Regions from separate parts of the Rhizobium sp. 62_C5_N11_2 genome, predicted to be linked through region 4. Evidence: predicted binding sites of a transcription regulator. Region 4 holds the regulator's gene; each other region holds the start of a gene.
What was found. Region 4 encodes PhoB, which activates phosphate uptake and scavenging genes when phosphate is short. Its sites were predicted from a motif close to TGTCATNNANCTGTCAT; they were not measured.

Region 1: the regulator PhoB is predicted to act here: its motif matches at 4,074-4,090, upstream of AB8B31_RS11195 (UDP-2,3-diacylglucosamine diphosphatase).
Region 2: the regulator PhoB is predicted to act here: its motif matches at 2,845-2,861, upstream of AB8B31_RS15885 (DUF1045 domain-containing protein).
Region 3: the regulator PhoB is predicted to act here: its motif matches at 1,662-1,678, upstream of AB8B31_RS20600 (DUF2794 domain-containing protein).

Annotation. Positions count from the first base shown of each region.
Region 1 is NZ_JBPWPW010000001.1:2,212,783-2,220,277, forward strand. Features, by position in the region: gene AB8B31_RS11180 (ABC transporter permease) at 1-781, opposite strand, end outside; gene dgcA (N-acetyl-D-Glu racemase DgcA) at 882-1,865, shown strand; gene AB8B31_RS11190 (MFS transporter) at 1,817-3,037, opposite strand; gene AB8B31_RS11195 (UDP-2,3-diacylglucosamine diphosphatase) at 3,203-4,042, opposite strand; gene AB8B31_RS11200 (histidine phosphatase family protein) at 4,254-5,003, shown strand; gene AB8B31_RS11205 (efflux RND transporter permease subunit) at 5,071-7,495, opposite strand, start outside.
Region 2 is NZ_JBPWPW010000001.1:3,162,197-3,169,691, reverse strand. Features, by position in the region: gene AB8B31_RS15900 (PAS domain-containing hybrid sensor histidine kinase/response regulator) at 1-908, shown strand, start outside; gene mnmD (tRNA (5-methylaminomethyl-2-thiouridine)(34)-methyltransferase MnmD) at 902-1,645, opposite strand; gene AB8B31_RS15890 (NAD(P)/FAD-dependent oxidoreductase) at 1,644-2,822, shown strand; gene AB8B31_RS15885 (DUF1045 domain-containing protein) at 2,937-3,644, shown strand; gene puuE (allantoinase PuuE) at 3,760-4,683, shown strand; gene uraD (2-oxo-4-hydroxy-4-carboxy-5-ureidoimidazoline decarboxylase) at 4,683-5,183, shown strand; gene AB8B31_RS15870 (HepT-like ribonuclease domain-containing protein) at 5,180-5,542, shown strand; gene AB8B31_RS15865 (ureidoglycolate lyase) at 5,547-6,047, shown strand; gene uraH (hydroxyisourate hydrolase) at 6,044-6,400, shown strand; gene AB8B31_RS15855 (metallophosphoesterase family protein) at 6,404-7,144, shown strand; gene AB8B31_RS15850 (flotillin family protein) at 7,280-7,495, opposite strand, start outside.
Region 3 is NZ_JBPWPW010000001.1:4,182,729-4,190,223, reverse strand. Features, by position in the region: gene acnA (aconitate hydratase AcnA) at 1-341, shown strand, start outside; gene AB8B31_RS20605 (DUF1223 domain-containing protein) at 576-1,316, shown strand; gene AB8B31_RS20600 (DUF2794 domain-containing protein) at 1,701-2,102, shown strand; gene AB8B31_RS20595 (GNAT family N-acetyltransferase) at 2,270-2,827, opposite strand; gene AB8B31_RS20590 (hypothetical protein) at 2,949-3,269, opposite strand; gene AB8B31_RS20585 (Bax inhibitor-1/YccA family protein) at 3,346-4,074, opposite strand; gene AB8B31_RS20580 (ABC transporter permease) at 4,255-6,798, opposite strand; gene AB8B31_RS20575 (ABC transporter ATP-binding protein) at 6,795-7,495, opposite strand, start outside.
Region 4 is NZ_JBPWPW010000001.1:183,271-190,765, reverse strand. Features, by position in the region: gene apaG (Co2+/Mg2+ efflux protein ApaG) at 181-573, shown strand; gene AB8B31_RS01000 (Hsp33 family molecular chaperone) at 602-1,594, opposite strand; gene argF (ornithine carbamoyltransferase) at 1,683-2,597, opposite strand; gene AB8B31_RS00990 (aspartate aminotransferase family protein) at 2,640-3,839, opposite strand; gene AB8B31_RS00985 (GcrA family cell cycle regulator) at 4,259-4,792, shown strand; gene phoB (phosphate regulon transcriptional regulator PhoB) at 5,057-5,740, opposite strand; gene phoU (phosphate signaling complex protein PhoU) at 5,887-6,600, opposite strand; gene pstB (phosphate ABC transporter ATP-binding protein PstB) at 6,645-7,460, opposite strand; gene pstA (phosphate ABC transporter permease PstA) at 7,476-7,495, opposite strand, start outside.

The DNA of each region.
Region 1 (7,495 bases), 2.0 Mb from region 4:
TCAGCGCGTCGATCTCCTCGCGCATCTTCATCGAGCCGATTTCGGCGGTGATGGCGCTGCCCGAACGGCCGGCGATCATGATCGACGTCAGAAGCACGCCGATTTCGCGCAATTGCAGGATGCCGACGAGATCGACGACGAAAACCTCCGCGCCGAAATAGCGCAGCTGGAAGGCGCCCTGCTGGGCGATGATCGCCCCGATCAGGAAAGACATCAGCAAGATGATCGGAACGGCGCGAACGCCCATATGGTCGATCTGGTTGACGATGGAGGCTGGCGAAACGCCGCTGCCGCGGCCGAACTTCATCTGCGCGCCGCGCACCGCCGAGCCGAGGATATACATGGAGGCGGCGAAATTGTCCCAGAGGTCGTAGGTCATCTTGCCGATCGGCGCGAAGATGCGCGCGGCAAGCGATACTTTTTCCGTCTGCTCCGGCTCGGGCTTGGCCGGCTCCTCGGAAAACATCTCCAGCATTTCGTCGATATGCGGGTTGGTGCCTTCGAAGCGAACCGTACGCCCGCCAGCCTCTTCTTGTTTCTTCAGCCGGCACAGCAGCCAGATGCCGGCTGTGTCGATCTCCGCAATGTCCGAGAGGTCTACCGTCAGGTCGCCGGTCTTCTTCTGCAGGAGCTTTTCGAAATCGCGCAGCACCAGATGGATGTAGGCGCTGCGCCAATTTCCCTGAAGACGCACACGCTGTCCCGAGCCATCAGCCTGGTCGTCCACTTGCAGTGAGGCGGCGTTGCGATTCTCGGCGTTCAAGATACTTGTGTCTTTCAAGGCTTACAGCGACATTGCGCGAATCGCGAAGCAGATCGTTCGCCCGGCGCGTCAATATACAGAAGCACCGTGCAATTTCCATGCTTGCAGGAGAGCAATAATGCCGCGCACCCTCGATATCCAGATGAATTCCTTTCCGATTGCCGGGACCTTCACCATCTCGCGCGGGGCAAAGACCGAAGCCGAGGTCATCACCTGCACGCTTGTCGAAGAGGGAGCGCAGGGGCTCGGCGAATGCGTGCCCTATCGCCGCTACGGCGAGACGATGGAGAGCGTTTTCGCCCAAATCGAGGCGGCTCGACCGCTGATCGAGGCCGGCATCTCGCGCAGCGACCTGCTGTCCGCCATGCCGCCGGGTGCGGCCCGCAACGCCGTCGATTGCGCCCTCTGGGACCTCGAGGCGAAGCAGACAGGAGACAGCGTCGCCGCCCGCCTCGGCCTTTCCGCTCCGCAGCCGCTCACCACCGCATACACCATCTCGCTCGGCGAACCGGAGGTGATGGCCGCCCAGGCGCGCGAGCATGCCGGCCGCGCCCTGCTCAAGGTCAAGGTCGGCACCGGCGACGATGAAAGCCGCATCCGCGCCGTCCGCGCCGCCGCGCCCGATGCCGAAATCATCCTCGACGCCAATGAAGGCTGGCCGGAAGCGGTGTTGGAACGTCACCTCAATATCGCGGCGCAAGCGGGTGTGGCCCTCGTCGAGCAGCCGCTGCCGGCCGGCCGCGATGGGCTGCTTGCTGAAATCCGCCGCCCGCTCCTCGTCTGCGCCGACGAGAGCGTCCACCACACCGGCGATCTCGCAAGCCTTGCCGACCGCTACGACGCGATCAACATCAAGCTCGACAAGACGGGCGGCCTGACGGAGGCGCTGTCGATGAAGGCCGAGGCCGAACGGCTTGGATTCAGCATCATGATTGGCTGCATGGTCGGCACCTCGCTTGCCATGGCGCCCGCCGTTCTGCTTGCTCAGAATGCCGATTTTGTCGATCTCGACGGTCCGCTGCTGCTTGCCCGCGACCGCGAACCCGGTCTTCGTTACGCCGCTTCCCTGGTCTTTCCGCCCGAAACCACCCTCTGGGGCTGAAGATAATAGGCTGAGATGACGAGGCCGAGGCCGGAGAACGCGACCACGGCCATGACGTAATAGCTGACGACGCCGAGCCAGGCATAGAGATAACCCGACGCCAGGGTCATCAGCGCCATCGCCATGCCGACATAGAAGAAATAGGCGCCCTGCGCCGAGGATTCCTGCGTTTCCTGCACGGTCGCCACGATCCGCCGCTGCACGCCGGTATGCACGAAGGCGTAGGTAAAGCCATGGAAACATTGCAGCAGGAAGAAACCGGCAAAGCCTGTATTCATCGGAAACAGGATCCAGCGGCAGACGCTGATGGCGCAGCCGAAGCGGATCAGCGTCCAGGCATCGAAGCGACGGTTGAGACGCTTCGACAGGAAGAACACAGTCACTTCCGAAGCGACGCCGGCGCTCCAGAGCAGGCCGACCTGCGTGCCGGAGAAGCCGAGATGATGCCAGTAGATCGAGGAAAAGGCGTTCAGCACCGCATGGCTCGACTGCTGGATGGCGACGCCGATCAGAAGCAGCAGAAGGTGCGGCTCGCGCAGACCGCTGCCGGTGGCTGCCGGAATGTTGATCGGCTGGCCGCGCCGTCGCGTCGGTCCGATGCGCGGACAGAAGATCGCCATGACAACGGTCATGATAAAGCCGAACACCATGACCGGCAGCACCATTTCGCCGCCCCACCGGCTGATCAGCTGGCCACCGACCAGCGTCGAGACGATGAAGGCGATCGAGCCCCACACGCGCATCGATCCGTAATCGAGCCCCCAGCGGCGAACGCCCGAGATGACGATCGATTCGACGACGGGCACATAGGGCGCAAAGGTGGCGCCCTGCAGCGCATAGACGATCGTCACGGGCCAGAAGGTCGTCGTCCAGAACAGCGCGATCGCCGTCAGCAGCGACAGGCAACCCGACCAGAGCAGCACGTCGGCGCGCTCCTTCAATCGATCGGCGATCATGGCGACGACAGGCGCCACCAACACGCGAACCACCATCGGTATGGCAAGGATGATGCCGATCTCGTGGTCGCTGAAGCTGTGGGTTGCGAGCCACACGGGAAAAAACGGCAGGACGATGCCGTTGACGAGCAGCGGCGCGCAATAGGAAAGCGCGCTGAGCATGCGGAAGCGCGGAGGCGCTCCCTCACCCGTCGGGGAATTTTGAGCGGGAATCATGGGTGGACCTGAAGGAAACTGGACGTTGTCCTAACACACCACCCTGGAGGCGACTATTGCGAGAAATAGCCGTCCTGAAACGTTTTAGAAAATAAATAGGGCCTGTCGCCTAACGGTAACGGCTAAATTCGAGGGAGCGCAGGAGCGGATGCGCCGGCGCCAAAATCAGGCGGCCTGTGGAGCCAGTTCTGCGTCTTCCCGCTCGACGGCGGCAAGTGCTGTCACACTGCTGGCGAGCGCCCGCCAGGTGATCAGTTCGAACGTACCGTCCTCGTGCTCGGCGACCGCCGTGCAACTTTCCACCCAATCACCAGTGTTGATGTAACGGATACCGTCCATATCCTGGATGATGGCATGATGGATATGTCCGCAGATCACCCCATCGGCGCCATTTTTGCGGGCTTCCTCTGCCACGACGCGCTCGAATTCGCCGATGAAATTGACGGCATGTTTGACCTGCAGCTTCGCCCAGGCCGAGAATGACCAGTAGGGCATGCCAAGTCGACGCCGCACCGCCGCCAGGATGATATTGATGCGGATCGCCGTGTCATAGGCCCAGTCGCCGAGATAGGCGAGCAATCGGGCATTGCGGACCACGACGTCGAACTCGTCGCCATGCAGGATCAGGTATTTTCTGCCGTCGGCGCCGTCATGCATCATGCGCTCGACGACTTCGATGCCGCCAAAATGCATGCCCGGGAAGGCCCGCAGGAATTCGTCGTGATTGCCGGGAATATAGACGACGCGCGTGCCCTTGCGCGCCTTGCGCAACAGCTTCTGGACGACGTCGTTGCAGACCTGCGGCCAGTACCAGCTGCGCTTGAGACGCCAGCCGTCGACGATGTCGCCGACGAGCACGATCGTATCGGCCTCGTGGTGGCGCAGGAAATCCAGCAGGAAGTCGGCCTTCGCGGCCTTCGAGCCGAGATGGACATCGGAAATGAAGAGCGTGCGGAAATGTCTGGGTTCCATCATGTCTTTCACGAGCTGCCGCTCATGTCCCATCTTTCATCTAGCCTTCCAAAATCAGACTCGTGTTTCAGGAAGATGACAAGGCCAGGAAAAGCGCTGCAAACCTGTTCATTCCGCGCTGGCAGGATGCCTGTCGCCGCACGGGCAGGAGCCCCGTCGCCGCCAGGCCTACCGGCCATGTTGCCCTGCGCATTCAGGGCGTTCATGATGGCGGCGATTCATATCCGACAATGCGGGATGGCTGATGCGTCTTTTTCTCGTTCGCCACGGCGAATCCCTCGGCAACATCAACGAACAGGCTTACCGCCAATTCGGCGATCACAACGTGCCGCTGACGCAGTGGGGCCATCGGCAGGCACTCGAGGCAGGCGGCGTGATCGCCTCCTATCTCAAGGCATTGCCGAGCGCGGGTTTCGGCAAGCTGCAGATCTGGTACTCGCCCTTTCTGAGGACGCGGCAGAGCAAGGATGCGCTGCTCGAAGCCCTGCCGGAAAGCGTCGTCGGCGATATCAGGGAAGATTATCTGCTGCGCGAGCAGGATTTCGGTCTCTTCACCGAAATCTATGACCACGCCGAACAGAAGCAGAAGTTTCCCGAGGAGTTCGAGAAATGGGCGAGGCTGCGCAGCAACAGCGGCAAGTTCTACGCGCGGCCGCCGGATGGCGAAAGCCGGGCGGATGTGGCCCAGCGGGTGCGCCTGTTCCTGCAGACCGTTATGCACGATGCCGAAAATAGCGACCACAACGTTGTGATCGTCGGTCATGGCGTCACCAACCGGGCGGTCGAAATGAATTTCCTGCACCGCCCCGTCGAGTGGTTCGAGCGCTCCGACAATCCTGGAAACGCCGATATCACGCTGATCGAGGGGACGCGCTCGCAAGGATACGAGTCGATCCTGCTGCATCAGGCCGCCGACCGGCAGCGGGGACAGGAGGGCGAACTGCGCGATGCCTATGGCGCAGACGTGACGCTTACGCCGAAGCCCGGCGGTTAGCTCCTTACATCGAACCGCCGCAAAGGTCTGTGGCGGGTTGCGTAAGGCAACCCGCCAACTCTTCACCTCAGCTCGGCGACGTCACCGGCGCAGCTTCCTGCCCGGCCGGAGCCTCATCATTCACAGTCTCCGGCCGCTTCGTCCTCAAGAGGCGCAGCACGAAGACGAAGAAGACAGGAACGAAGAAGATCGCCAGCACCGTCGCCGAGATCATGCCGCCAAGCACGCCCGTGCCGATGGCATTCTGGCTCGCAGCACTTGGCCCGGTGGCGATCGCCAGCGGCACCACGCCCAAGGTGAAGGCAAGCGAGGTCATGATGATCGGCCGGAAGCGCAGACGGGCGCCTTCGATCGCGGCATCCATCAGCGATTTCCCCTCGGCAAAACCGTCCTTGGCGAATTCGACGATCAGGATGGCGTTCTTCGCCGACAGCCCGATGATCGCGATCAGGCCAACCTTGAAGTAGATGTCGTTGGACATGTCGCGGCTCATCACCGCGAGCACGCAGCCGATGACGCCGAGCGGCACGACCAGCATCACCGACAACGGGATGGACCAGCTCTCGTAAAGCCCCGACAACAGCAGAAAGACGAAGAGAATGCTGAGGCCGAACAGGAACGGCGCCTGCGATCCCGATCTGAGCTCTTCCAGCGACTGGCCGGTCCATTCGAAGCCGAAGCCTTCGGGAAGTTCCGAGGCCAGCCGTTCCATTTCGACAATTGCCGCGCCCGATGAATATCCAGGCGCCGGAGCGCCCGAAATGCGCACTGAGGGGTAGCCGTTATAACCGACGATCTGCGCCGGCCCTTTCTGCCATTCGGCGACGGCAAAGGACGACAGCGGCACCATGCCGCCGCTCGCATTGCGGACATTGAGCTTCATCAGGTCTTCCGCCTGGAGCCTGCTCTTGTCCTGCGCCTGCACGATGACGCGCTGCATGCGGCCCGAATTCGGGAAGTCGTTGACATAGCTCGAACCGAGATTGGCGGTGATCGTGCTGTTGATGTCGGCGAAGGCAACGCCGAAGGTATTTGCCTTTTCGCGGTCGATGACCAGCACGAGCTGGGCCGAATCAGGCATGCCCTCAGGGCGGATACCGGCGATGATGGGATTCTCAGATGCCTTGCCGAGCAGCATTCCCGCCGCCTCGGTCAGTGCCGCCTGGCCCTTCGCGCCACGATCCTGAAGGCGGAAGGTGAAGCCGTTGGTTGTGCCGAAGCCTTCGATCGGCGGCGGCGACAGCGCGAAGGATGTCGCATCCTTCAGGCCGAACAGCTGCATATTGGCGCGGTTGGAAATCTCCTGCACCGAATTGCCGGCGCCGCGTTCGGCCCAGTCCTTGAGCGTGACGAACACCAGGGCGGCGTTCGGTCCCTGCCCGGAGAAGCTGAAGCCCTGGATCGCGACGACATTGGCAACGGCCGGCTCCTTCTTGAAGATCGCCTCGATGCTTTCGAGCGAGGCCACCGTGCGGTTGCGGCTCGCCTCCGGCGGTCCCTGCACGTCGACGATCAGGAAGCCCTGATCCTCATCCGGCACGAAGCTGCTCGGCAGGTTGACGAAGAGATAGCCAAGGCCGACGAGCAGCGCGACATAGACGGCCATGACCCGCCAGGAGCGCTTGGCCAGTCCCCCGACGGTACGGGCATAACGGCCGGTCAGCCGGTCGAAGTTGCGGTTGAACCAGCCGGCGATGCCCTTCTTCTCGTGATGTCCTTTGATCGGCTTCAGGAAGGTGGCGCAGAGCGCCGGTGTCAGTGACAGCGCCAGGAAGGCCGAAAACAGGATTGAAACAACCATGGTCAGGCTGAACTGGCGATAGATGATGCCGGTTGAACCCGGGAAGAACGCCATCGGCACGAAGACGCAGGAAAGAACCAGCGTAATCCCGAGGATCGCGCCGGTGATCTGCCGCATCGCCTTCTTGGTGGCTTCCTTCGGTGACAGCCCTTCCACCGCCATCAGCCGCTCGACGTTTTCCACCACCACGATGGCGTCGTCGACGAGAATGCCGATGGCAAGCACCATCGCGAACATTGTCAGCACGTTGATTGAGAAGCCGGCGGCATACATGACAGCAAGCGTCCCGAGCAGCGCGACGGGAACGACGAGCGTCGGAATGATTGTGTAGCGGAAGCTCTGCAGGAAAATGAGCATGACGACGAAGACGAGCGCGACGGCTTCTGCGAGCGTATGCGCCACCTTCTCGATAGATGCCGAGACGAACGGGCTGGTATCATAGGGAACGGAATATTCAACTCCCGCCGGGAAGAAGCGTGAGAGCTCCTCCATCTTCGCCTTGACCAGGTTGGACGTGTTGACGGCATTGCCCGTCGACGACAGCTGGATGGCGATGGCAGCACTCGGCTGCCCGTTCAAGCGGGTGGAGAAGCTGTAGCTCTCGCTGCCCTCTTCAATGCGCGCGACATCCCGCAGCCTGACATTCGATCCGTCGGCATTGGCGCGCAGCACGATGTCTCCGAACTCCTTG
Region 2 (7,495 bases), 3.0 Mb from region 4:
AGCCGAAGCCGTTGCCGATCAACGTGCAGGGTGCGCGCATCCTCGTCGTCGACGACAATGAGGTGAACCGGCGAATCCTGACCGAACAGCTGTCCCTTTGGGGCTTCGACGGCGTGGCCGCCGAAGGCGGCGGTACCGGTCTTGCGATTCTGGAGGCGGCGGCCAATCTCGGCGTCACAGTCGATGCCGTCGTGCTCGATTATCACATGCCCGATATGAACGGCGCCGATGTCGCGCGCAGGCTACGAGCCGATCCCCGCTTCGTCGAACTGCCGATCATCTTCCTGACGTCGATGGATATTTCCGGCACGGAAAAGGAATTCGCGGCGCTGAACGGCCACGCGCATCTGATGAAGCCGGCGCGCGCCAACGTGCTGCGCAACACGGTCGTCGAGGTGGTGCGCGCCAGCCGCGTCAAGCAGGCATCCGAGGCCGAGATTGCCCGGCTGCAGACGGAAGTGGCCGTGCAGGCGCCCGCGCCTGCGCCGCAGAAGCGAACCGCTGAATTCGTCGACGTGCTCGTCGCCGAGGACAATGAGGTCAACCAGATCGTCTTCACACAGATCCTGCAAGGCACGGGTCTTTCCTTCCTCGTCGTCGACAATGGCGAGGAGGCGGTCGCCGCCTGGGAGCGGTATACGCCGCGCATTATCATGATGGACGTCTCAATGCCCGTCATGAACGGCCATCAGGCGACCCAGACGATCCGCGCGCGCGAAAACGGGCAGGGGCACCGGGTGCCGATCATCGGCGTCACCGCCCATGCGCTCGAAAGCGACCGCGAGCTCTGCCTCGATGCCGGCATGGACGACTACATGTCGAAGCCGATCAGTCCCGAGCTGCTCGAGGAAAAAATCCGCCAGTGGCTCGGAACGAGCGAGCAGCAGCCGGAGCGCACCAGCTACTGATCTGCGCGCTGACTGGGGGATGCCTTGATGCCACAGAGCATTTCGCGCTTGCCGGCGAAGCCCTTACGGCGCTCGACGGCAAAACCCGCGGCGATGAGATTGCGGCGCACGAAGCCGGCCGCCGCATAGGTGGCGAAAGTGCCGCCGGCTGCGCTTTTCTCGCAGACGAGCCGCATCAGTTCCTCCGACCACATATCGCTGTTGCGCGACGGGGCGAAGCCGTCGAGATACCAGGCGTCGAAGTCGTCTTCGGCTGCCGCGACGCCGTCCAAGGCATAGCCGCATACGACCTTGAGCGTCGTCTGGGCATCGAGATCGAGCTCAACGATTCCACCAGGCGCTTGCGGCCACGCCGCCATCAGCGCCTCGCGTTCGGCATCGATCTCCGGCCAGTGCGACAGCGCCCGGCCGATTTCTTCGCCGCGCATCGGGTGGAGTTCGAAGGAGGTGAAACGCAGGTGCTGGCCGTCGGCACGGTGGAGCTTCCATTGCCGCCAGGTTTCGGCGAAGTTCAGGCCGGTGCCGAAGCCGAGTTCTCCGATCCGGAATCTCTGCCGCCCGTTCCAGCGCTCCGGCAGGCCGTTGCCGGCGAGAAAAACGTGGCCGCATTCCAGCCGCCCATCGGTCTGGCAATAAAAATGATCGCCAAAGGCGGTGGAATAGGGCATATCGCCGTCGCGCCATTCGAGCGGCTGCGGCGCGCCCGCGCCAATCTGATCGGGGTTCACGTCTCTCATGGAAAAAGCCGATAGTCCTCAGCCGGTCTCAGGTCAATCATCCTCAGAATTGCTGATCGTCGGCGGCGGCATCATGGGGCTCTGGGCGGCCGTCCATGCCGAGCGCCGGGGCATCCGTACTCTTGTTGCTGACGCCGGCAGGTTGGGCGAAGGTGCAAGCGGCGGCCTGCTCGGCGCGCTGATGCCGCATATGCCGGACCGATGGTCGGAGAAGAAGCAGTTCCAGTTCGATGCACTGGTCTCGCTCGAAGCCGAAATCACAGCGCTCGAAGCCGAGACCGGGCTTTCCGCCGGGTATAACAGGTCCGGACGGCTGATCCCGCTGCCGAAGCCGCATCTCAAAAAAATAGCGCGCGGCCATTTCGAGGACGCTGAACAGCATTGGCGGGCGGGCGAGCGCCGCTTCCATTGGCATGTGCTCGACAGGCCACCGGTCAACGGCTGGATCGAGGCGTCCGCCGGCGAGAGCGGCTTCGTGCACGACACGCTCGCCGCCCGCGTTGCGCCCCGCTTGCTAATCGCAGCGCTTATCGCCTTCCTGCGGCGGGCAAAACATGTTCGTATCCTGGAGCATACGACGGTTGCCGGCCTCGATCCTGATCGCGGCACGACCGAGATCAACGGTGAAACGATCGCTTTCAGTCACTGCATCGTGGCCGCCGGCCATCGCTCCTTTCCATTGCTGCAAGAACTGACGCCGGGGCTGAAACAACCGCTCGGCCAGCCGGTCAAGGGACAGGCAGCACTGTTGAAAGCCGATATTGACCCGGCGCTGCCGACGATCTTTCTCGACGGGCTCTATGTCATCGCGCATGAGGGCGGGCACGTGGCAATCGGCAGCACCAGCGAGAACCGTTTTGACGATCCCACCTCGACCGACGCCCAGCTCAACGTGCTGATCGAGGCGGCGCGCGGCATCGTGCCGACGCTTCGCGACGCTCCCGTTGTCGAGCGCTGGGCCGGGCTTCGTCCGAAGGCGATCGACCGGGATCCAATGATCGGCCGCCATCCCGATCACCGGCGCCTGATCGCGCTGACCGGCGGCTTCAAGGTCAGCTTCGGCCTCGCCCACCGGCTGGCTGAGGCGGCGATATGTATCGCAAGCGATACAGACTGCGGATTTCTGCTGCCGGAAAGCTTCGCAATTTCAAGCCATATTGCGACGGCTTCACGTTAAACGTGAATTAGGCGGCGCTGCGTTTCGTTATTCTGTCATGGAAATCACCTATCTGCTTGCGCATCGACAGCGCCGGATCTCACCGGCGCTCACTTCCTTGATGGAGGAAATTGCATGCGCTATGCCATTTGCTTCACGCCTCCGGCGAGCGACCCGTTGTCGCTCGTGGCCGCCAATTGGCTTGGCCGAAACGTGTTTTCGGGCGATATGATGGAGCCTCCGGCAGTCCGTGGCCTCGGCATTCACGAGATCGCCTTCCATACCGCGGTGCCGCGGCGCTACGGATTTCACGGCGTTTTGAAGGCGCCGTTCCACTTGTCCCGCGACATGCCCGAATCGCAACTCCTGCGCGATCTGATGCGTTTTTCCGAGACCTTCGTTCCCTTCCAGATTCCGCGTATCGAAGTCGCCCGGCTCGGCAATTTCTACAGCCTGCTGCCGAGCACTCCCTGCGAGCAGATCCAGTATCTCGCTTCGGCGATCGTGCAGGAATTCGATCGTTTCCGCGCGCCGCTCAGCGAGGCCGAGATCGAACGCAGCGATCCGGACGGGCTATCGGCGACGCAATTTGCCAATCTGCATCGCTGGGGTAACCCTTACGTGATGGAGGAGTTCCGCTTTCATATGCCGGTGACGGGTCCCGTCAACGCGATCGACATGCCGCGCATCGAGCCGGTGTTGCGCACGATCTTCGAGCCTGTCCTGAGCGAGCCTGTCATGGTTTCGAACGTGGCGCTGATGATAGAGGAGGGCACGGGCGGTCCTTTCCGCGTTCATTCGCTGCATCCGATGGGCAAGGTCAGCGCGCGCAAAATCGCTTGAACCTGCTGATGAGCTAAAGGCTTGTGCCGTAAAGGCAAAATCCGGCCGAGCAGTTTCCGTCTCGACATTCCGGCTGCGGATGCTACCGTTCCCCGTCTTTTCAGAAGGTGATTTGATGGTATCCGAGACTTATCCGCGCAATCTCGTTGGTTACGGGCGTCTGACGCCTGATCCGAAATGGCCGGACGAGGCACGCGTCGCCGTGCAGTTCGTCATCAACTACGAGGAGGGCGGCGAAAGCTCGATCCTCGACGGCGATCCGGCTTCGGAAAACCTGCTGTCGGAGATCGTCGGCGCGGCCGCCTGGCCAGGGCAGCGCAACCTCAACATGGAATCGATCTATGAATATGGTTCGCGTGCCGGCTTCTGGCGGCTCTGGCGCATGTTCACCGATCTCAAGGTGCAGGCGACCGTTTACGGCGTGACGCTGGCGATGGCCCGCAACCCCGAGGCCGTCGCTGCGATGAAGGAGGCAGGCTGGGAGATCGCCAGCCACGGCTACCGTTGGCTGGAATATAAGGATTTTCCAGAAGATCTGGAGCGCAAGCATATCCTCGAAGCCGTGCGACTGCACACCGAACTCACCGGCGAGCGGCCCTACGGCATGTATCAGGGCAAGCCTTCCGACAACACGCTTCGGCTGGTGCAGGAGGAGGGCGGTTTCCTTTATTCCTCCGATTCCTACGCCGACGACCTGCCTTACTGGGTGAAGGGCGTCGACGGGAAACCCTTCCTGATCATTCCGTATACGCTTGAAACCAATGATATGCGATTTGCGACGCCGCAGGGCTTCAATGCCGGCGATCAGTTCTTCACCTATCTGAAGGATGCCTTTGATACGCTTTATGAGGAAGGCAAGGCGGGCAGCCCGAAGATGATGTCAGTCGGCCTGCATTGCCGCCTCGTCGGACGTCCCGGCCGGGCAGCGGCGCTGAAGCGCTTCATCGAATATGTGCTGAAGCACGACAATGTCTGGATTCCACGCCGCATCGAGATTGCCGAGCACTGGCACAAGCACCATCAGCCGGAAGCGCTTTGATGGTGTCGCGCGAGGATTTCGTCTCCCGCTTCGGCGGCGTCTTTGAACATTCGCCTTTCATCGCCGAGCGCGCCTATGACGCCGGCCCCGTGACGGAGCCGCTGACGGCGGCCGGCGTGCATGCGACGCTAACCGCCGCGTTCCGGGCGGCAAGCCCGCAGGAGCGTCTCGGCGTGCTCAACGCCCATCCTGACCTTGCCGGGCGCCTCGCGATATCGGGCGAACTCACCGAGGACAGCCGGAAGGAGCAGGCCGGCGCCGGTCTCGATCGCTTGAGCCCAGCCGAGCATGCCCGCTTCACCGAACTCAATTCGACCTATGTCGGAAAATTCGGCTTTCCCTTCATCATCGCCGTCAAGGGTCTCGGCAAGGACGATATCCTGTCGGCGTTCGAAACACGGATCGGCAATGATCGGCATGAGGAATTTGTGACCGCGACGGCGCAGGTCGAACGGATCGCGCTGCTGCGGCTGACATCGATGCTGCCGGAGGCTGAATGAAAGAGCGGCGCGCCATCGACTATCTCAATGAAATGTATGAGGCGGCATCCGAAGCGCTGTCTTTCGTCGGCGGAATGGATGAGGCGGCGTTCGCCGGGGACAAGCTCACCTTCAAGGCTGTTGCCTTCTGCCACTTCACCATCGGTGCGGCGGCGTCCCGACTGCTCGTCAACCATCCGGAATTTGCGACTGAGCATCCCGATCTGCCATGGACGAGAATCTGTGGCATGGGTAACCGTATCCTCGAGGAAGTCTTCGATCTCAGTCCGTCGAACATATGGGAGGCGACCTATCGCACGCTGCCGGAGCTTCTTTCCGCGATCGATGCTGTCCGTTACTGGCATGCCCAAGGCGAATGAAGCCATGTCCGAATTTCTCGAGATCCGCCCGCTCACCAAATCCGCCTTCGCTCCCTTCGGCGAGGTGATTGAGGCCGATCCGGCCTCGATGCGGTTCATCAATGGCGGCACGACGGAGCGTTTTCATGCGCTGGCCACCGCTGATGCGACGGGCGAGGGCGCAAGCGTCATCATCAACCTCTTTCGCGGACAGCCGCGCAGCTTCCCCTATGACGTCGGGATGATGGAGCGCCACCCCCTCGGCAGCCAGAGTTTCTCGCCGGTCTCGGGCCGTCCTTTTCTCGTCATCGTCTCCGAGGACGAGAACGGCCGCCCGGGCAGGCCGCAGGTGTTTCTGGCGCGCGGCGACCAGGGCGTAAACTACCGCCGCAATGTCTGGCATCATCCGCTGATGGCGCTCGACCAAGCCTCAGACTTCCTGGTCGTCGACCGCGACGGGCCAGGCAACAATCTGGAAGAATTCTTCTTCGAAACCCCTTTTATCATCAAAGAGCCAGCCCCATGACCGGACTGACCACGCATGTTCTCGACACCGCCCTCGGCAAGCCGGCCGAGGGCCTGAGGATCGATCTTTTCCAGCTCGACGGCGAGATCCGCAGGCATCTGAAGACGGTCGAGACCAATGCCGACGGCCGGGTTGATGGCGGCCCAATCCTCATTGGCGAAAATTTTCGAGCCGGTACCTATGAGCTGGTCTTCCACGCCGGCGATTATCTGAGGGCGAGCGGCACGCCGCTGCCGCATCCGGCCTTCCTCGATCTCGTGCCGATCCGCTTCGGCATTGCCGACGTCACGGCGCATTACCATGTGCCGCTGCTGATTTCGCCCTATGGCTATTCTACCTATCGAGGGAGCTAAAAAATGCGGTTTGCGGCAATTGCCGATATCCACGGAAACCATCTGGCGCTCGAGGCGGTGCTTGCGGATATTCGTGCACAGGGGATCGAGGAGATCGTCAATCTCGGCGATTTCTTTAGCGGCCCGCTCGAAGCCGGCAAGACGGCAGACTTGCTGATGCCGCTCGGCCTGACCTCGATCCGCGGCAATCACGACCGCTACCTGATCGAACAGGATCCGGCGGCGCTGCATGTTTCGGATGCCGCCGCTTATCACCAATTGTCGCCAGCCCATCTCGATTGGATCCGTAGTCTTCCATTCGATACCGTCTATCGCGATGAGGTCTATCTCTGCCATGCGACGCCGAAGGACGACAATCTCTACTGGCTGGAATCCGTTTCGCCGGAGGGTTTCGTCTTCCTGAAGCCGATCGAGGCAATCGAGGCGCTGGCCGACGGCATCGACCTGCCGCTGATCCTTTGCGGCCACAGCCACATCCCCCGCGCTATCAGGCTTTCCGACGGCCGTCTCATCGTCAACCCCGGCAGCGTCGGCTGCGCGGCCTATGACGACGAGCTGCCCTATTACCACAAGGTGGAAGTCGGCCATCCGCTGGCGAGCTACGCCATTCTGGAAAAGACGGCGGCCGGATGGATATGGCAGTTCCGAACCGTCGCCTACGACCATATGGCGATGTCGGCACTGGCCGCCGAAAGGGGCCGTGCCGACTGGGCAGGCGCGCTGGCAACGGGTTGGGTGAGATAGAGCATGATGCCGAAAAGTATGTGCGGTTTTCGGGCAACATCATGCTCTAAGTATTTAATTTAGAACAGGATTCAGATTTTAGGCCGAACCGGCCTAAAATCATCCTTTTGTAGTCCAGACCCGCTTGCGCAGTGATCAGTCCTTCTTTGGTGCCGGCTTCGGGGCCGGAGGGATGATCGTTTGTGTCGGGGCTGGGGCCGGTGTTGCCGGCTTTGCCGGGGCTGCGGCGGCCGGTCTTGCCGGTTTTGCGCCATCGAGATTTCCAAGAAGTGATGAGATGGCATCGTCGCCGTCGAAGCCGGCTTCCTTCAGCAATTTGTCGAGGATAGGTTTATTCGCCTGATAGGAGAG
Region 3 (7,495 bases), 4.0 Mb from region 4:
ACTGGGCTGCCAAGGGCACCAACCTGCTCGGTGTCAAGGCGGTGGTCGCCCAGTCCTTCGAGCGCATCCATCGCTCGAACCTGGTCGGCATGGGCATCATTCCCTTCGTCTTCGAAGAGGGCACGACCTGGCAGAGCCTCGGCCTCAAGGGCGATGAACTCGTCACCATCGAAGGTCTGGAAAAGATCAAGCCACGCGAGAAAAAGATCGCCAGGATCACCTATGGCGACGGCACCGTGAAAGAGGTTCCGCTGCTGTCGCGCGTCGATACGCTCGACGAGGTGATCTACCTCAACAATGGCGGCATCCTGCAGACGGTTCTGCGCGATCTCGCTGCCTGATTTTTAAGAAACTCACATGATAATGGCCGCCGGAGAGCAGTTTCCGGCGGCTTTTCTTTGCGGCGACGCCATTTAAGCGGGGCTCACGATGATTTGTTTTGCGCAAGTTCCCGTCGAGCTACGTCTCACCCGTTCGTGACTTTTCGTTTGGACCCGGAAGGATTATTCGTACGTTCATATGTCAGGGCCTCCGGTTCGAACACGCCGTCGGCGCTGAAAAAGAGGTGCAGGTGAATGTCCCCCCGTTTTTTGATTCCGCTGATCGCTAGCGTTGTTTTCTCAGGCCCGTTGCAGGCCGAGGACGGCACGCCGAAAGGTGTCGTCGAACTCTTCACGGCGCAGGGCTGCTCCTCCTGTCCTCCCGCTGACGCCGCTTTCCGCAAGCTGGTGAACCAGGGCGATGTCATCGCGCTCGCCTATCATGTCGATTACTGGAACTATCTCGGCTGGGCCGATACGCTGAGCTCCAAGGAAAACACCGAGCGGCAGTACGGCTATGCCAGGACGATGGGCCGAAGCAACGTCTACACGCCGCAGGCCATCGTCAACGGACGCGGCCATCTGGCCGGCGCCGATCTCAACGGAATCAACAGCAAGATCGACACCTTTAGCAGCGAAGGCAACGGTCTGACCGTTCCCATCAACGCCGCGATGCGCGGCGACGAATTGGAGATCAAGATCGGCGCCGGACAGGGCAAAGCCAATGTCGTGATGGTCTATTTCGACAAGGAAAAGACAATCGACGTCGAAAAGGGTGAGAACAGCGGCCAGAAGATCTCTTATCTGCACAGCGTCACCAATGTCGAAACCGTCGGCATGTGGGACGGCAAGGCGACCAGTCTGACGCTGCCGGCCAGCGTCCTGCAGCGGCCGCAGCTCGAAGGCTGCGCGATTCTGCTGCAATCGGCGACCGCAGACGGCGATCCGGCTGCCATCCTTGGCGCAACCGTGGTGATGGCTGGAAAAAATATCTGAAATTTCATCCGGTTACGGATGAAATGCTGGGGCGGCCCGGCCGAGCGTATTCGGGGCTGGGGTTAAGGTCGATACGCTCCGCCGGGCCCTTTGGCGCGCTGGCGCCAAACTGGAATTCATAAATCTCCTGCAAATGAGGCGCTGTTTTGACTGAAATGCGGCGCTGTCGAGAAAGCGTTGGCCTGCCCAGCGCATCATGCCTTCCGAAAATCGGACCCAACTTTCGGAAGGCATGATGCGCAGACTTAAAGTGCTACAGCGTCCGTGCGCGAGAGACGCGCGGCGCTGTGGTGCGGCCGAATGTGGCGGCTGGCACTCTTGCAATTTGCGGCGGCTCGGGCAAACTGTCACTCTCCTGTCACATGTGGAGGCCTTGTGAGACTGATGACAGATCAGCCGGATTTGCGACACGGCGAAAGCCGTTCCGTCGACCACAGTTCCTCAGTCGTCGTCGATCTCAGGGAATACAAGCAAAGCAAGGACCCGCTTCCGGTGACCTTCCACCGGCGCGAACTGGACGCCATCCTCTGGATCTACGGCCGTATGGTCGGTGACGGTGAATGGCGCGACTACGCCATCGATCACCTCAAGGACAGGGCAGTCTTTTCCGTCTTCAAGCGTTCCGGCGAAATGCCGCTCTTCCGCATCGAGAAAAATCCTAAGCTCGCCGCCAAGCAGGGCGCCTATTCCGTCATCAACACCAACGGTACGATCCTGAAGCGCGGTCACGAGCTGAACCAGGTGCTGAAGGTGTTCGACAAGGCCCTGAAGCTCGTCGACAAGTAAGCCGCATTACAGCATCCTTTGCGCGTCTTTTCAGACGCGCAAAGGATGCTGTAACACTTTGAATCTAAAGCGCGTCGCGATCTTTCAGATTCGCCCCTCGCGCTTTAGGTCTTTGTTTTTACGCATGTCGTTATCGCAAAACCGCGCACACTTTTGCGCGACATGCTTTAGCCGTTAAACAGCGTGCCGGGATAGGCTGATGGGTCCGGATCGGTGCTCGTACCCTCACCGAGGACGCGCTGCATGAACATCGTATCCAGCCAGCGGCCGTGCTTGTAGCCAGTGCCCTTCATCAGACCGACCTCCTCGAAGCCGGCTGCGCGATGAAGCGCGATCGAGGCGGGGCTGGCGCCGCCGATGACGGCGGCCATCTGACGGAAACCGAGTCCGGTGCAGCGGGTGATCAGTTCGGCGAGCAGCGCCTTGCCGATGCCCCGGCCGCGGGCCTCAGGCGCGAGATAGATCGAATCCTCGACCAGCCAGCGATAGGCAGGACGCGTGCGAAACGCCGAGGCATAGGCGTAGCCGAGCAGCACTCCGCCCGCATCGACGGCGGCGATATAGGGATATTGCTGGCTGACAATGGCCGCAAAACGTTGCGCCAGCTCGGCCTCGGACGGCGGTACGATCTCATAGCTCGCAACGCCGTTCAGGACGGATTCGCGGTAGATATCGGCGATGGCGGGAATATCGGCTTGCGAGGCTTTGCGCAGGAGGAAGGACATCGGCGGCTGGTCCAGCGGGAGGGCAGGGCTCCTCTAAAACCATTCCTGCAAAGCCGGCGCAACAAAAAAAGCCGGTGCAAGCCCGTTTGCAGATGATCATCAACGACATGCCCTGCCGCAGCTACTCTAGAATTTGGATCCTCAACCTTTCGGCTTGCTTGCGCGCCTGGCGCCTCACATACAGGACCAGCAACGGCGAGAAGACGAAAGCCATGGCGACGTGCACTACAGCAGAGAGCACCAGGTCACTTCCTCTATTCAAGTCGATAGGTATCAGGTGCCAGTAGTCGATAGCCAGAACCCCTGAAATTGCGCCGGCCAAGGCGGCAATGGCGGCGCTGAGCCAAGCAAAGATCGAATAGAGCAGGCTATCAGGCAGTCGCTTCGCCAATAGTACTGCAACGACAATGCACGGGATGAAAACAAATCCTTGCAGTAGCATGCCCCTACCCCCTCCGGCATTCACCCACAACAATAAAGGCGGCCGAAGCCGCCTTTTCGATCTCAGTCTGCCCTGCTTATTTACGGTTGCCCATGAACTGCAGCAGGAACATGAAGAGGTTGATGAAGTCGAGATAGAGCGTCAGCGCACCCATGATCGCCTTGCGACCGGCCACGGCGACGTCATCGGCTTCCAGGTACAATTCCTTGATCCGCTGCGTATCGTAGGCGGTCAGGCCTGCGAAGATCAGGACGCCGAGCACCGAGATCGCGAACTGGACGGCGGACGACGCCAGGAAGATGTTGACCAGCGAAGCGATGATCAGGCCGAAGAGACCCATCATCAGGAACGAGCCCATCGCCGACAGGTTACGCTTCGTCGTGTAGCCGTACAGCGACAGCGCGCCAAAGGAGGCGGCGGTGACGAAGAAGGTCTGAACGACGCTCTGGCCCGTGTAGATCAGGAAGATCGACGAGAGCGACAGACCGACGAGCGCAGCGTAGACCGCAAAGGTCGTCTGGGCGGCGGCCACCGTCATGGTATTGATCCGGAAGCTCAGGAAGAACACCAGAGCCAGCGGCGCCAGAATGACCACCCACTTCAGCGGGCTTACATAGATCGCCTGACCGAAAGCGGTCAGTTCGCCATTGGCGAAGGCGAATTGGAACGACAGATATGCGGCCACACCGGTGATCGCCAGACCCAGCGCCATCAGGTTGTAGACCTTGAGCATATAAGCGCGCAGGCCTTGATCAATCATCTCGCCGGTCTGAGCGCGGCTTTGATAGTTACGAAGATCAGCCATAGTTTCCTCTTACAAGCTCCGATGGATATACGGTGTCGGGGTTTTCGACCCGGGCGCCGCTGCGGAGCTCCAGCATGCCTGCGAACAATATGAGGCTTTCGCCCATTGCAAACAAGAGGCTTGCAAAGCCTCGGCCGGTTAAATCGCCGTAAGGTGAAGGGTTTGAGTGCCGCTGCCCGGTCAGAGCTCGCGCAAAACGGGGGCCGCCTTCTGCCCAAGGATGCGCCAGGTGCCGATAAGGCCGATGCCGACGGTGAGGACGAGCGCGGTCACAAGCGTCAGTCCCGCCACGTCGGGCAGAAATGTCGAGGGCAGACGCATGATGCGGGCGACGATGAACCAGGCGGCAACGCCGCCGGCGATCAGCGCGAAGATTGCGGTCGCAAGCCCGAGGATCAGATATTCGTAGCTGAAGGCGCGGATCAGCATGGCGCGCGTGGCTCCGAGCGTCTTCAGCACCACCGCGTCGTGGGTGCGCGCCCGGTTTCCGGCGGCAAGCGCGCCGGCAAGGACGAGGATCGAGGCGATGAGGGCGACGGAGGCTGCGGCGCGGATCGCGGTCGCAAGCTGTGCGACCAGCTGGTTGACGATATCGATCGCGTCCTTGACGCGCACACTGGTGATCGTCGGATAGGTGTTGGTGACGGATTTCAGGATCGCCGCATCTTCGGCCGGTGTCGAAGAGGGATCGGTCAGCGTCGCGAGCCACGCATGCGGGGCGCCGCGGAAGGTATTCGGCGAGAAGACCATGACGAAATTGATCGACAGCGATTCCCACTCGACGCGGCGCAGATTGGCTATCTTCGCCGTAATGTTGCGGCCGAGCACGTTGACGGTGACCTTATCGCCTATCTTGAGGCCGAGCTCATGCGCCTCTTCCGAGGAGAAGGAGACGAGTGGCTCGCCGCTGTAATCCTTGTCCCACCATTTGCCTTCGGTGAGGGCGGCGTTCTCCGGCAGGGTTTCGGCATAGGTGATGCCGCGATCGCCGTTCAGCACCCAGCGGCCGGCCGCCGGCACGTTCATCTTGGTGACATCCTCGCCGTTGAAGGCGATGATCCGGCCGCGCAGCATCGGCACTTCGACGAGCTTGCCCTGCGGCGCTTGGCCCTGGACGAGATCGCGGAATGCATCGACCTCGGCGCTCTGGATATCGACGAAGAAGAAGTTCGGCGCACCCTCGTTCATACGGCCGGTTAGCTGCTGGCGCAGGTTCCCGTCGATCAGGGTGAGCGTCACCAGCAATGCCAGGCCAAGGCCGAGCGAGAGCACGACCGAGGGGGTCAGTGCGCCGGGGCGGTGGATGTTGCCGATCGCAAGCCGCAGTGCCGGCGAATTGACGCGCGGGCTGCGGCGCGCGAGCCAGGCAATCAGGGCGGCGACCAGGCGCAGGACGACGAAGGCAAAAACGATCGCGCCGACGAAGACGACGGCGATGAAGCGGTCATAGGCGGTGAGGATGGCAAGCCCGGCAAGGGCGGCCATGAACAGGGCGGCAAGCAGGATGTAGGGCCAGGAGGGCAGGTGGCGGGCCTCGAAGCCCTGTTCGCGAAAAAGGGCCGTCGCCGGCACTTCGCGGGCGTGGCCGAGCGGCAGGATGGCGAAGGCGAGCGTCGTCAGGATGCCGAAGAGCGTGGCGAGCAGCAGGGCGCCGGGGTAGAGGGTCGGCGTCGTGGAGACCGGCAGGAATTGCGCCAGGAATTGCGCGGCAAACATCGGCGACAGGGCGCCGATGACGAGGCCGATCAGGATGCCGCCGAGAGCGATGATGGCGATCTGGAAGAGATAGATCAGAACGACGACCTGCGCCGGTGCACCGAGACATTTGAAAGTGGCGATGGTGGTGCGTTTGGAATCGAGGAAGGCGCGCACCGCATTGGCGACACCGACACCGCCGACGATCAGCGCGGTGAGGCCGACCAGCGTCAGGAACTGCGAGAAGCGGGTGATGTTTTCGGTGAGCGAGGGCGCGGCGCGGTCGCTGGTGCGGATCGCCCAGCCGGCGGAGGGGAATTCCTTCGAGGCGCGCGCCTGGATGCCCGACATCGCGGCCTTGTCTTCCAGCCGGATCTTGTAGGCGTGTTCGACCAGGCTTCCCGTCTGGATCAGCCCGGAGGCTAGAAGCGCCTGGCGGCTGACGAGCAGACGCGGCGCAAAGCCAAAACCTTCCGACAGCGCATCCGGTTCGGTTTTCACCGTGCCGGTGATGCTGAGCTTGACGTTGCCGAGCAGCAATTCGTCGCCGACCGCAAGCCCGAGCCGATCGAGAAGCAGCGGGGCTGCGACCGCACCATAGGTGCCGCCTTGGCCCGAAAGCAGTGCTGCAAGCGGATAGTCCGGTTCGGCCACGAACTTGCCGTAGAGCGGGTAGGCGTCATCGACGGCCTTGACCTCGACCAGTGCCTGATCGGAACCGTCGGGCTTGCGGGCCATCGAGCGCAGGCCTGTTGACACCGAAACGGTGCCGAGGCCTTCGAGGAAAGCTTTTTCCTGAGGTGTGGCTTCGCGGTTGTTGAGTTCGAAACGGACGTCGCCGGCCAGCAGTTCCTGCCCCTGCGAGGCGATCGTGTCGGTGATCGACTGCGAAACGGAATTGACGGCGGCGATGGCGCCCGTGCCGAGCGCGATGCAGGCAAGAAAGATGTAGAAGCCGCGGATGCCGCCGCGCAGCTCGCGCAGCGCCAGGCGAAAAGCGAGCGAGACGCGTGGCGTGATGATCCTCATGCGATCGCCGCTTCGCTGCGGTGGGCGGCACTGTCACCTTCGATCCTGCCGGAGCGGACGCGAATTTGGCGCGAGCATCGGTTTGCAAGCGAGACGTCGTGGGTGACGAGAAGCAGGGTCATGCCGCGTTCGGCCTGCTTGGAGAACAGAAGGTCGGCGATCTGGCGGCCGGTCTCGGTATCGAGATTGCCGGTCGGCTCATCGGCGATCAGCAGGGCCGGCGACGGGGCGAGCGCTCTGGCGATGGCCACGCGCTGCTGTTCACCGCCGGAAAGCTGACCGGGATAGTGGCTCAGCCGTTCGCCGAGGCCGACCGATTTCAGCTCGCGATGAGCGATCTCGAAGGCGTTGCTGACATTGGCGAGCTCGAGCGGCACGGCGACGTTTTCCAGCGCCGTCATGTTGGCGATCAGGTGGAAGGACTGGAAGACGATGCCGATGTTGCGGCCGCGGAAATCGGCGACCTGGTCCTCACTGAGGCTATGGAGCGGCGTATCGTTGATGTTGATCTCACCGCTGTCGAGTTTCTCCAGCCCGGCAAGCACCATCAGCAGGGTGGATTTGCCGGAACCGGAAGGGCCGACGATGCCGACGGATTCACCGGCAGCAATATCGAGATCGATGCCCTTCAGCACATGGACGGAGGCGGCTGCGCTGCCAAGGGTCAGATCGGCGCCCTTCAACTCGATAATGGTTT
Region 4 (7,495 bases):
GGCCGGGGGAACAAGTTTGCCCGCCGCGGCGTTCCGAACCGGAATTAACACTGACAATTAGGCTTAACGATCGAAAACCCTTCGAACCATAGCCGTTTCAGCGATGATAATTGTTCCGTTTCTTGACGGACAGGGCCTCTTATAAGATACGGGTAACATATCTTGACTAAGGTGCAAGGCATGTATCGCGCCCTCACAAGAGACATCGAAGTTGTAGTCGAACCGTTCTATCTGGAGGAGCAATCCGATCCGGACGACGATCGTTATGTCTGGGGTTACCGGATTGTTATCAGCAACAATTCCGGCATCGCCGTTCGGCTGGTCAACCGTTACTGGAACATCACCGACCAGAACGGACAGGTGGACGAGGTCACCGGTCCCGGCGTCGTCGGCGAGCAGCCGCGCCTCAGCCCCGGCGACACCTACGAATATTCCTCCGGCTGCCCGCTCGACACGCCCTCAGGGCTGATGTTCGGCCATTACCAGATGGAAACGGACGAAGGCGAGATGTTCGATGTCGACATCCCCGCCTTCTCGCTGGATTCCCCCGGGCTGCTGCGGGTGCTTAACTGAGGCGATAGCGCACCGCCTCTTTTCAGAACTATTCGGCCGGCTGAAGCTCGGCCGGCTCGAAGCGGTAGGTGGTCGAGCAGAATTCGCAGGTGACGGCGATTTCGCCGTTTTCCTGGCTGGCTTCGATCTCTTCGGCCGAAAAGCCCTTCAGCACACCCTTGATCTTGTCGCGCGAGCAGCTGCAGCGATCAAAGACGGCGCGCGGTTCATAGACGCGCACGCCGCGCTCGTGGAACAGGCGAAACAGCAGCCGTTCGGTACCGACAAGCGGGTCGGTGAGTTCATCGGCGTCGATGGTCTCGACTAGCGAACGGGCTTCGACCCAGGCATCGTCCTCGCCATGCGGGCGGTTGCCGGTGTCGCCGTCGCCGCCGTGGAGATCCGGCTGGCGCATGCGCTCCGGCGCTTCCGGCAGGAACTGGGCGACGAGGCCGCCTGCCCGCCAGCGATGGCGCGGCTTGCCGGCATCGTCACGATCGAAGAGTTCGGCGGCGGCAAGGCGGACGCGCGTCGGGATCTGCTCCGACTGGCGGAAATAGACGCCGGCAATTTCTTCCAGCGTAGTGCCGTCGAGCGCGACGATGCCCTGGTAAGGCTGGCTGAACTTTCCCTGGTCGATGGTGAAGGCGAGCACGCCCTTGCCGAGCAATTGCTCCGGCTCGGTTTCACCAGACTCGATCGCCTTGTTGAGCAGCGCCTGATCGAAACGGGCATAGGCGCGGACATTTTCCGGCGTCGAGAAATCGGCGACGAGGAGATCGACCGGGCCATCGCCCTTGGTCTGCACCGTGAACTTGCCGTCGAACTTCAGCGAGGTGCCGAGCAACACCGTCAGCACGACGACTTCGGCAAGCAGCCGGGCAACGGGTGCGGGATAATGATGGCGCTCGAGGATCGCATCGAGCATCGGGCCGAGCTGGACGGCGCGGCCGCGCACATCCAGCCCCTCCACCTGGAAGGGGACGACATGGTCATCGCCGGCGAAATCAAACTGGCCGAGGGCGGCTGCAGCTTCTGCCATGGCTTTCACTCCTAGTTTAGAGCGATGGGCCAGCGTGCCCTTCGCTCACGCGGTCGCGAGTCTGTGACTCGCGACATCCGATTATGGTTCAGATCGCGCCCAGGCACCAAGCAAGAATCGACTTCTGCGCATGAAGACGGTTTTCCGCCTCATCGAAGACCACGGATTGCGGACCGTCGATCACTTCGTCCGTCACTTCCTCACCGCGATGGGCGGGCAGGCAATGCATGAACAATGCATCATTGCCGGCTTTCGCCATCAAGGCCGCGTTGACCTGATAAGGCTGGAAGACATTGTGACCCCGGGCCCGATGTTCCTGATTCATGGAGACCCAGGTATCGGTCACCACGCAATCGACGCCGGCGACCGCACGGTCGGCATCATGGCAGAGCATGATTTCGGCGCCCTCATTGCGGGCCCAGTTCAGATAGTGATCCTTGGGCTCGGAGCCAAGGGGTACGGCCATGTTCATGCGGTAGCCGAAACGCGCGGCACCCTCGACCAGCGAATGCAGCACATTGTTGCCGTCGCCGGTCCAGGCGATGGTCTTGCCCTTGATCGGGCCGCGGTGCTCTTCGAAGGTCATGATGTCGGCCATGATCTGGCAAGGATGGGTGTCATCCGTCAGCGCATTGATCACAGGCACGGTCGCATGCTCGGCAAGCTCGACCAGCCGCGAATGTTCGGTGGTGCGGATCATGATCGCATCGACATAGCGCGACAGCACCTTGGCGGTGTCGCCGATCGTCTCGGCGCGGCCGAGCTGCATCTCGGTGCCGGACAGGAACAGCGTTTCGCCGCCGAGCTGGCGCATGCCGACGTCGAAGGAGACGCGGGTGCGCGTCGACGGCTTCTCGAAGATCATCGCCAGCATCTTGCCGGCGAGCGGCTTGTCGCCCTTGCCGGCCTTGAAGGCCTGCTTGCGGGCGAGCGCATCGTTCATGATGGTTCTGAGATCGGCTGATGTGACCGCCGAAAGATCGAGGAAATGTTTAGGGCTCATATCGTCTTCTTACCTGTGCTGCGCCCGAAGGCGGCAATCTCTTCAAGCCGTCTTCTTGACCTTGGAGGCGCGAATGCTTTCGGCGGCGCGCTCGATGCGGGCAAGGCCCTCGCGGGCTTCCTCGGCGGTAACCACGAGGGGCGGAAGAAGGCGGATGACGTTGTCGCCGGCGGGTACGCCGAGCAGATGGGCGGCGCGGATCGCCTGCAGCAGTTCGGCGGAGGGAACGGCAGCCTTGATGCCGAGCAACAGCCCCTCGCCTCTGATATCTTCGATCACATCGGGATAACGATCCTTCAGTGAGGCGAGGCCCTGGCGGAAGACCAGTGCGACGTCGCGCACATGCTGGAGGAAGCCATCGGCAAGGATGATGTCGAGCACGGCACTGCCGACGGCCATGGCGAGCGGATTGCCGCCATAGGTCGAGCCATGCGTGCCGGCCTTCATGCCGGAGGCGGCCTCTGAAGTGGCAAGGCAGGCGCCGAGCGGAAAACCGCCGCCGATGCCCTTGGCGACAGCCATGATGTCGGGGGTGACGCCCGCCCATTCATGGGCGAAGAGCTTGCCGGTGCGGCCGACGCCGGTCTGGACCTCGTCGAGGATCAACAGCAGGCCGTTGTCGTCGCAGAGCTGGCGGAGCGCCTTCATGAATTCGGTGGTGGCAGGACGGACGCCGCCCTCGCCCTGCACTGGCTCGATGAGAATCCCAGCCGTGGCATCGGTAATCGCGGCGCGGACCGCTTCGATGTCGCCGAAAGCCACCTGATCGAAACCCGGCGCCTTGGGGCCGAAGCCTTCGAGATATTTCTCCTGGCCGCCGGCGGCGATCGTCGCCAGCGTCCGTCCGTGGAAGGCGCCTTCGAAGGTGATGATATGGAAGCGCTCGGGATGGCCCTTGGAAAACTGGTAGCGGCGCGCCGTCTTGATCGCGCATTCGAGCGCCTCGGCGCCCGAATTGGTGAAGAACACCTTGTCGGCGAAGGTGGCGTCCGTCAGCCGTTTCGCCAGACGTTCCTGGCCGGGGATCTCATAGATGTTCGACAGGTGCCAGACCTTGTCGGCCTGCTCCTTCAGTGCGCCCACAACATGCGGATTGCTGTGGCCGACTGAGGTGACGGCAACGCCTGCGCCGAAATCAAGATATCGCTCGCCGCTTTCGGTGATCAGCCACACGCCCTCGCCTCGCTCGAACCGCAGCGGGGCACGAGAATAGGTGTCATAAAGCGGCGCGGCTTCAGCCATGGCGCGATCTCCATCAAGTTGCCGGGCAATGACTCCGGCTAAGGAAACCAGGCCCGAAAAATCAAAAATGCCGCCTTGCGGCGGCGAGTGGCACTATTTCCTTTTCGCGCTGCAATGTCAACAAAACTGCGCCCTTAGCGTATGCAGCAAGGGTGTACAGCGGCATTTTCAGTCTTCAACAGGCATTATTGCAGAAATGCCACGCAGAGGCAGCAAGTTGGGGAAAACTACGAATTCGATTCATCCGGATTCATGCGACTCTTGTCACGGAGTCAGCCTCACACTAGGTTAAAGATCAATTACTAGACTGCATGCGGCGGAACTAGTCACCAAAATTGATCAAGCGTTTCTTGTTTCGGAGCTCCCGGGACAACGGTGAGGGATTCTGCCATCACCAACGCAAACGGTGGAGACAGGGCATGAACTGGACAGACGAGCGGGTCGAGAAACTCAAGAAACTTTGGGCCGAAGGACTGAGCGCCAGCCAGATCGCTGCGCAGCTTGGCGGAGTCAGCAGAAACGCGGTCATCGGCAAAGTGCACCGGCTAAGCCTTCCGGGCCGTGCCAAGGCCGGCGGCACCAACACCGCCGCACGAACGCCGAAGCGCAATACGTCGGCGCCGCGCGCGCCGAACTACGCCTCACGGGTCGCCACGCGCACCGTTACCCGCCAGCAGGGCGCGACCATGCTGAAGGAAGAGATCGAGATCGAAACGATCGAGGAAATGGAATACGTGCCGAGAGGCAACGTGGTCGTGCCGATTTCCCGACGCCTCGGCTTGACGGAACTGACCGAACGCACCTGCAAGTGGCCGGTCGGCGATCCGCTGAAGGACGACTTCCATTTCTGCGGCTGCGAATCCCCCGACAATTCGCCCTATTGCGGCTACCACCAGAAGCTTGCCTACCAGCCGGTCAACGAACGCCGCCGGGCGGCCGCGCGGGCCAGCTGAGCGGTCTGACCATCGTTAGAATGCAGAAAAACGGGCCGAGTGGCCCGTTTTTTAATGCAATTTTGGTTTGTGCCTATGGCTGCCCCTCATCCGGCTGCCGCCACCTTCTCCCCGCGCGCGGGGAGAAGGGGATATGCCGTGACCTCTCCGTTCCCCGCCAACCTTTCGCGGGGCACGTCCCCTCGCCCCGTTTACGGGGAGAGGGTTAGGGTGAGGGGCAGACGTCAGCACGAGCGACTTTGTCAGCAACCAGAACGGAAGCCCTCAGGCTTCCATCGAATAGCCGGCGCCGCGGACGGTGCGGATGACGTCCTGCATGTTGGAAAAATTCAGCGCCTTGCGCAGGCGGCCGACATGGACGTCGACGGTGCGCTCGTCGACATAAATATCGTGGCCCCAGACGCCGTCGAGAAGCTGCGAGCGGGAGAAGACCCGACCCGGTGACGACATCAGGAATTCCAACAGGCGGAATTCGGTGGGGCCGAGGCGGACTTCGCGGGTCTTGCGATGGACGCGATGGGTCTCGCGGTCGAGCTCGATGTCACCGCATTTCAGTACCGTCGACAACACCTCGGGGCGGGCGCGGCGCAGCATCGCCTTGACGCGGGCAACGAGCTCGGGGGTCGAGAAGGGCTTGACGACATAATCGTCGGCGCCCGTCGACAATCCGCGAACACGCTCGCTCTCCTCGCCGCGCGCCGTCAGCATGATGATCGGCAGGCGCTCGGTTTCCGGCCGCATGCGCAGGCGCCGGCAGAGCTCGATGCCGGAGACGCCGGGCAGCATCCAATCAAGGATGAGAAGATCGGGCGTGCGCTCCTGAAGCCGCATTTCGGCTTCGTCGCCACGAAGGATGGTATCGACCTCGAAGCCTTCCGCTTCGAGATTGTAGCGAAGAAGCACGCTGAGGGCTTCCTCGTCTTCAACAACTGCTACTCTCGGGATCATGCGTGTCGGTCTCCTCGCGCATGATCCTTAAATCGGGGGTGATTTAAGCAATGCATCCTGCGCAAATTCAGAAATTGGCTGCGACCTCTTTGCGCGCCCGGACGGGCGCGCACGCAATTGACTGGTCCGGGCGACTGGCCCGGCGGTTATTCGGTGACCGCGCCCACGGTGTTGGCGCTGTCGTCCTTCGGACGGTCGCCTTCCGGCTGCGCGCCTGTCGTCATGTAATAGATCGTCTCGGCGATGTTGGTGGCGTGGTCGCCGATGCGCTCGATGTTCTTGGCGCAGAAGAGAAGATGCGTGCAGCTGGTGATGTTGCGCGGATCTTCCATCATGTAGGTCAGGAGCTCGCGGAACAGCGAGGTGTACATCGCGTCGATCTCATTGTCGCGTTCGCGGATCGCATTCGCCTTGTCGGCGGAACGATTGGTATAGACATCGAGCACTTCCTTGAGCTGGACGAGCGCCAGCTCGGACAGATGCTCGAGGCCGCGGGCGAGCTTGCGGGGAACACCGGTGCTTTGCACGGCGATGACGCGCTTGGCGGTGTTCTTGCCGAGGTCGCCGACACGTTCGAGATCGGCGGCGATGCGGATCGAACCCATGATTTCGCGCAGGTCCGAAGCCATCGGCTGACGGCGGGCGATGGTGACGATCGCCTTGTCGCCGATTTCGCGTTCGGCGTGATCGAGGATCACGTCGTCGGAGATGACCTTCTGCGCCAGCGCGGTATCGCCATTGACGAGGGCGCGCACGGCTTCGCTGACCATCTGCTCGGCCAGGCCGCCCATTTCGGAAATCCGCCTGGACAGGAACTTCAAATCATCATCATAGGCAGAAAAAATATGTGTCGATGCCATGGGGCTTTATCCTCGAATAACGGGAAGGCTTGGTGTCGCCAAAATCAGCCGAAGCGACCCATGATGTAGTCCTGGGTGCGCGGATCGTCGGGATTGGTGAACATCTTGTCGGTGTCGTTCTCCTCGACGAGATTGCCGAGGTGGAACATGGCGGTGCGCTGCGAGACGCGCGCGGCCTGCTGCATGGAGTGGGTGACGATGACGATCGTGTAGTTCTCGCGCAGCTCGTGGATCAGCTCCTCGACCTTGGCGGTGGCGATCGGGTCGAGCGCCGAGCAGGGCTCGTCCATCAGGATGACTTCAGGGCTGACGGCAACGGCACGGGCAATGCAGAGGCGCTGCTGCTGACCGCCCGACAGGCCGGTGCCGGATTCGTGCACGCGGTCCTTGACTTCGTTCCAGAGACCGGCGCGCTGCAGGCTGGTCTCGACGATCTGGTCGAGATCGGCCTTCGACTTGGCAAGGCCATGGATGCGCGGGCCGTAGGAGACGTTTTCATAGATCGTCTTCGGGAACGGGTTCGGCTTCTGAAAGACCATGCCGACGCGGGCGCGAAGTTCGACGACGTCGATATCGGGATCATAGATATCGTCGGTGTCGAGGGTGATCTTGCCGGTGACGCGGCAGCCGTCGATCGTGTCGTTCATGCGGTTGAGGCTGCGCAGGAAGGTCGACTTGCCGCAGCCGGACGGGCCGATCAGGGCGGTTACGGTGTTTTCGCGGATGTTCAGGTTCACATCGAAAAGCGCGCGCTTTTCGCCGTAGTAAACCGAGACATCCTTTCCGATCATCTTATACGGGACGTTGCTCATCTTGTGATCCAGCGCCTTTTCAACTGCAGCTTCCGTCAACATGTTCATGATGTTTAACTCCGTTTACCAGCGGCGCTCGAAGC